2 regions of the Paenibacillus sp. FSL R7-269 genome follow, and region 1 is predicted to be linked to the other one. Evidence: riboswitches for the same ligand, from Rfam matches in the RefSeq annotation. Region 1 holds a riboswitch; the other holds the start of a gene.
What was found. A riboswitch is a leader RNA that binds a small molecule or an ion and turns the genes downstream of it on or off. The one in region 1 is predicted to bind cyclic di-AMP.
Positions count from the first base shown of each region.

Region 2: linked by a shared signal. The riboswitch ahead of C162_RS18575 (3D domain-containing protein) and the one ahead of C162_RS28280 (hypothetical protein) in region 1 are both predicted to bind cyclic di-AMP.

Region 1 covers NZ_ASPS01000077.1:46,710-50,124, reverse strand. Annotated here, with positions in the region: gene C162_RS28295 (family 43 glycosylhydrolase) at 1-635, shown strand, start outside; gene C162_RS28290 (hypothetical protein) at 654-851, shown strand; gene C162_RS28280 (hypothetical protein) at 1,371-1,826, opposite strand; cyclic di-AMP (ydaO/yuaA leader) riboswitch at 1,961-2,130, opposite strand; gene C162_RS28275 (WD40 repeat domain-containing protein) at 2,336-3,415, opposite strand, start outside.
Region 2 covers NZ_ASPS01000040.1:11,247-14,661, reverse strand. Annotated here, with positions in the region: gene C162_RS18575 (3D domain-containing protein) at 100-1,260, opposite strand; cyclic di-AMP (ydaO/yuaA leader) riboswitch at 1,548-1,776, opposite strand; gene C162_RS18570 (TatD family hydrolase) at 1,976-2,746, opposite strand; gene C162_RS18565 (HD domain-containing protein) at 2,801-3,415, opposite strand, start outside.

The sequences.
Region 1 (3,415 bases):
CTCATGATGTATTCGATGATTTTAACCAGGAGCACTATGATATTCATTTTCTGACTCCATACCGGGACCAGCAAGCAGCATGGGTGAATACGGTTGAACGTCCGGGTTACTTACGCATTCATGGAGGGAATTCTTTCTTCTCGCAGATTAATCCGGCGATGTTGGCCACGCGTGCAACCTCCCTTCATTATGAAGTTCAAACCAAGGTGGAATTTCATCCCGATCATTATTCGGAAACGGCGGGGATGGGGCTATACTATGATTCGAATAATTGGCTGTATGTTCACTTGACCCACTCCGAATCAGAGGGCACCGTTCTATCTGTGCTGCAGGCCAAGCTGGGGGAACGTATTGAATTGGTCCACAATTACATTCCAGTCCCTGAAGACACAGCGGAGCTCAAGCTGATCTATCATTCAGGCATCGCGAGTATCCTTTACCGCTTCGGGGATAACGGGGATTGGCAAGCTTTTGCAGAGAATATCGATGCTCTCTATCTGTCGGATGAAGGCGTGAACGGGGAGCCGGGGGAGATTGGCGGATTTACAGGCTTGTTCAATTTCATCGGCTCCGTGGATGCCCACCAGCATGACTCCTACGCTGATTTTGAGTACTATAGAGTTAAGAATTACTAACAGGAGTGGTGAATGGTTGTGAAGAAAAGTAGACAAACCCCCGTGCTGGTCGCGGTCTCTATCCTGCTCATTATTGTCAGCAGCCTGATCCCCTCGGCTCAGTCGGCTTGGCTGGGGGCGTTACAGACTCTTATGCTGGGAGCCGGATTGCTCGGCTGCTGTATGGCTTTTTGGCGGTTTGCCAAGGGCGGTAAGGGTGGTAAGGGCAAGAGCTGAGTTCTATGTACTGAACGGTTGGCGAAGACAGGATCGATGCATCGGATGGTTGAGCTATGTAAGGTGAGCCAAGCACTGCATGGATGCTGGTGCTGAGAATCAAGGACTAAGTCGCGGCGGATGCTGCGGCTTTTTTTGATAGAATCTATATGTTTTGGGATCCCCGCAAAGTACCTGAGTCATTTATCGAAGCTAAAGCCCCACTTTGAGGGGTCATTTTGTTTTGTAGGGGGACCCAGAGGCCCTTATTTTGTGAAAAAGACCGATTCTCTCCCCTTTGCGGACAGAGAGGACGTTAAAGGGCTGTGTGGAGACGGAAATGAGGCGGAATAGGTTAATTAAGCGCCTCTCAGTCCGCATGGCCTTCGGAATGGTCCCATTTGCCGAAATAGGGGATCTGTAGTCCGCATGGCTCACCATCCATCACCTTCTTCGACATCCGTACCCTAATCCCGCCACATCCAACTCGTTCCGCGGCTCTCATTCCTATAGCCCGCGTATCCCGCGTTATACCCAGTCTCATCCCGCCGAAGGACGATGGACCGCAGGCAAGGCAGAATGGGCGGCTGCCATCTGTTCGCGTATTCCTCTAAGCCGGGCCTTCAGCTCGAGGATGCTGCAATCCAGGATCTGGCTGATGTCGGGCAGGGGGAGCTGGATGCCGTACCATAAGGCACTGGCAACGTGATCGTCCCAATTAAGCAGGGTAGCAGCGCAGCGGCTATGATCCCGGGCGAGCACAGCACATTGGCGGATGCACTCTCTGTAGGCAGCCGCAGCAGCGCTGTCCCCTGAGAGGCTGCTCTTCAGCCATAGTGGATGGAGTGCCACGAAGGTGGCGGTGGTTGCTTGCTCGGCGCGGGCGCCTTTTTCCAGCAGAAGGCAGCTTAGCGCATAGACGGGACTGCTATATTGCCGGGTGTAGTGGTTGAATCCGGCAGCAGCGGCTGCCGTGGGCGATAAGGGGTCAGGCATGTGGTCACGTTCCTTTCTGAATCTATACTGTGCAATTCATTCCAGCGCGCAAAAAACCGCAGGCAGAGGAGGACCTCTGCCTGCGGTTGTGGATAACAGGCGTAAGACGCCTGGCACAAAAGCGTGGCGGATCAGGGCTCTCTCCTTACGCTTACGAGGTTAGCTGTCGGATTCGGACGGTGAGAGTCGCCCTACCTGCCGGAGACCTGCGCGTGGCATTCTCCTTCGGATTCACCCCAAGTCGGCCTGACGGCCGGATGGTTCCCCCGTTTTCCACATGACGGAAATTCAGCGTGCATGCATTGATTGTTTTCATGAATGCATTCATTTGCTTTCAACACGAATCATACTCTTTTCGGAGGGGGTTTGTAAAAATGGAAAAGAGTGCTATTCGCCTTTTTTTCAGCAAATGGCTGAATGGCTGTGCATAGGGAAGCTAAAACACCTATATGTAGCAGATTATCTGCCATTTATCTCGCTCAAGCGCTGTTTTTTATTTTTGGCAGAGATCACCACCACAGCGGAACCTTCTGATTCTTCCAGGCAATGATCCGCTTCACCTCACGAACGGTTCCTGTTGTAATCTCATAGTCGCTGCGCTGCGCTGCATGAAGGTCCAGGAAGTGCAGCATCCCTCCATAAGTCCCAACAGCCAGCAGCGTCTCATCCGGATTGATAGCTAACCCTGAAATAGTGCTTCCGGCATAATAACGCCACAGCTCCCGCCCCTCTGCATCAATGAGCCTTAAGTAGCCATAAGCGTCGCCAATGACAACACCCTCTTTCAGCGCTGCCGCTGCATACACCCGGGCTTCCTCGTTAACAAGCGGATATTCCTGGTCTGCCGGGAGTTTTCCTGCTACCACATCTTCAAGGGGAACGGCAAGGGTAACGCCATTATAGAAGTGGCAGGCATTGAACCATACGCTATGCTGGTCCTTCGTAAATATAGTATAGTGCGGGTAACTGGATTCCGGATTGAATAAGTGAACCTGCCCTGAAGTTATGTCATATAAAAGATGATCACTGCCCTGGCTGCCATAGGAAATCCATCTTCCATCCGGAGAGACGGCACCATGCGGCATGTCAATTTCAATGTGCTCTATCTCATCTGCTTTATATTCTTCGAGATCAGGATGCAGCAGATTCACCTCCCAGGGCTTCTCCTCCGATTGCTGGACCAGGAAAATTCCCTGGCTCATAACAAGCAATAACGCCCCGCCCCCGTTAAAAGGAATGACCTGCTCCAAGGGTAACGCCTGGTCCAGGCTGTCTATGTCCAAGACGGGAAAGTCCGGGTCCAGCGCTTGAATCGTTCCATTCAGCTCACGCCATGAGAGGGTTGCTACAACTGTGCCCTGAAGTGTGCTGTTCATGGATTGCATAATGGTAATCCCCTGAGTTCCGGCGAGCGCATAGAACTGATTATCAGGTGATGCCCCAACCAGGCTAAACTCGCCGAATACGGAAATAACATCCTTATGTACAACCACAACTGCATTCTTCTCCCAGGGGGTACCGGTACTGAATACCACAGCATCATCACTGATGAAATGGATACCGCGAATCGCCTGCATCTCCTTCTGAAA
Region 2 (3,415 bases), on a different contig from region 1:
CTAAAGAATGTATAAGTGATGAGCGGCAGCTCTCTGAAATTTCGTAAGTGCTTCCCTCACTATATCGTATTAACCGCTAATTTGCAAAAGACTTTACGTTTAGTTCAGCTCCGGCTTCACAGGTCCGATCACATAGAGTGTGCGCGACTTACGGCCGAAATTACGGGCATGGCTCAATGAATCGTAATAGACATCCACCTTGTTGCCTTTGATGGCACCGCCGGTATCCTCTGCTCGGCGAAACCCTAATCCTTCAATGTACACCCACCAGCCAATCGGTATAACACTAGGATCTACAGCTATAGTGCGGCCTTCCGTTACGCGTGTGCCGGAGGCAGTACGTGTTCCAATACCCGGTTCCTGCGACGAATACGCAGTCATGGATACGTTTTTGATCATTCTTTTGTACTCGAAATCCAGACCAGCCTTACTGGTAACATTGCTGACCCTTGCACTGGCTTTAGATGAGTTGGAGGTTGTTACAGGTTTGGAGACTTTGGCAGTAACTACGACGGGCTTAGGAAGCGGCTTGGTTCCAATGGCAATGACTTTGTCCTTGGTAACAGTCTGTACTTCCTTGCCGATCATGCGCATGGATGCCAGCTCGCCATCTTGATAGATCTTCTCGATGTGCTGAATCATTACGCCCGGCTTACCTGCCTGTGCCACTCTTACGGTTCCCTTGGTCAATGAGGGGTCTGCTGTCTTAATGACCCGGAAAGGCAAATTAGTTGTCCGTTGAACCACATGCTTGTTAATCCGGACAATTTTGATTTCCATGTCTGCAGATACTGCGGTTTCTAGCGAAGGGTAAATCTTGTCTAAGCCTTCCAGGCTATAGCCCAGCTTGTCGATGGCCTGACCAATAGTATCCTCGGTCGTAAATAACGTCTCGGTCTTTCCGTCTACGGTAAGAGCGAACTTCTGCGCAGTGTTAATCACGATACGGTCGCCGTCTTTTATTTCATCACTAAGGCCAATAGATAATTCATCATGCGCCTGCAGCGAAATCTGTTCCTTAGCCAGCATATCACTGAACAGCGTTTCCCGCGTCTCCAGTGTCTGTACCTGTCCGTCTATTACTAGGGTAATTTCTTTTTTGCTCTGACCGTGTACGTACAGCAGTATTAACAGTGCGATAACAATCGATGCCACACCGGCAAGTAAAACTACGCGGGGATTCACTTGCTTCAACCGTAATGCGAAAGACCTGCTGGATGATTGCGAATCATGGGATACCTCTGGTTGGAATACGCCCACTCTTTCCATCCTCCTTACATAGCCCCGTCGTCCAAGTTATATCAAGGTGACTGTATCACTTCTGACGAAACTAAGTTTGAGTTTGCAACAGGATACGCCCGCACTTGCTTCAGCGTTTCCTGCTCATGGATCGCCTGCTCGGCATAGTTACTCCGGAGATCTGTTATATAACAGTATGCCGGGAGCATTCTCATTATTCAAAACAAAAGAAGCCTAAAAAAGAGTTCTTAGAGGACTCTTTCGTGGCTTCCCGGTGTCGAATACGTCGGAATGCTTATGCACGAGGTTTCCTCTCTTACTTGCGCTTACGGGGTTAGCTGTCGGGTTCGGACATAAGAGAGACGCCCTATCTCAGGTCACCCGCTCACGGCGGTTGCCCTCAAATTCACCCCAAAGACCACGTAAAGAAATCAAATAATGCCTGCGGCAATTCTGTGCCAGTACTCTTGTACGTTCATGCGGCAGCGCATTATTGGTTCCCCCGTTCTCCATACGGAGACTCAGCGAGACGATCCATGAAATTAGTGACTGTCACAGTTACAACAGCTCACTGCACTGAAAAGATGATATCCTGTTTTGATACATGTTGTAAAGGACGATTCAACCACGTTTACGTAAAAAAATGATTAAAATATTGTAATAATCGGCCGTTTTTCAGTCAAAAAAGTTTAATACATCCGCTATACTTCATTTTTCACCGCTTTTACTCCCGTTTTCAGAGTATCCCAAATCGTTCCAGTGCGTTCGCATACGTAATTTCAGCCAATTCCTGTAATTCAATCCCTTTTATTGCCGCGGCCGCCTCCGCTACCAGCCTCACATGAGCGGTCTCATTTCGCTTGCCCCGGAAGGGGTGCGGAGTTAGATATGGGGAGTCGGTTTCGATCAGCAGCCGGTCTAGCGGAGTCTGGGCAAGCACCTCTTTGGGCACCCGGGCATTCTTGAACGTAATCGGTCCACCAAAAGAAAGATGGAATCCTAGTTCAAGACACATCTTGGCACTTTCCCAGCTGCCGGAGAAGGAGTGCATTACGCCGCCAACCTCGCCCGCCTTCTCCTCGCGGAGGATACGGATCACATCTTCATGAGCATCTCGGTTATGAATACAGATTGGCATCTTCAGCTCACGGGCCAGACCGATCTGCTTGCGGAATACATCATGCTGTACATCCTTAGGGGAGGTGTCCCAGTAGTAATCCAGCCCGATCTCACCGATGGCAACCACCTTGGGATGAGAGCATAAGGAGGCGATCCATTCCAGGTCTCCGTCCCTCATCGTGATGGCATCCTGGGGATGCCATCCTACGGCTGCAAAAATATAATCATATTTCTCGGCAAGCTGCATGGTCGTCGGTATCGTGTCCCGGTTAAAGCCAATGTTGATCATCTTGCTGACGCCGGCTTCCAGCGCTCTGGCAATGACCTCTTCGCGGTCTTCGTCGAATTGTGGAGCATCCAGATGGGTATGGGTGTCGAATAACTGCATTACATTACATCCTTTCGGCCTGTTGTGTTATCTATAATTCCAAGCTTGATCTGATTATTTGGCAAAAATCTCTGCGATGGACGGCGGCAACTGTGAAAGGGCTTTCTGCAGCCTGTCCTGTGGAAAATACAGATGGTATCTGCCGCGGTGAATACCGCTGATGGAGCGTACAATGTCCGATACCTCGGAGATTTCCCTCAGCCGCTCATGCTTGTCCAAAAGCAGGATCTGCTTGCTGTCAAAGCCCTCTCCCGGACGGAACACATCATAGGGAAGATCGGTGGGATAATCAATTTCCAGGTCATAATCGGGCCGGAGTCCCGCACCGGCGAAGCTGCGGCGGATTTCGTCAATTGTGTCAGAATCCAAATGCTCCATTTCCACATATTTATACAGTTTACGATGGATAAACCGGCTGCACAAGTCGCTCAGGATGTCATCCTCCTCCAGCGTCCACTGCATGAAGGCAGTCTGCATCAAGGCTTCATCCAGCAGCAGATACTGCCCTACCGTTACCTCTCCGCTGAACAGATCACTTAAGGGCTCAATCATGAAGCGGAAAGCATGCTGCTGCTGCACCAGCTCCTTGGCCCGGCGGAGAATCTGTCTGAGAATAATCTCTGAGCTGCGGGTTACCGGGTGGAAATAGACCTGCCAGTACATCTGATA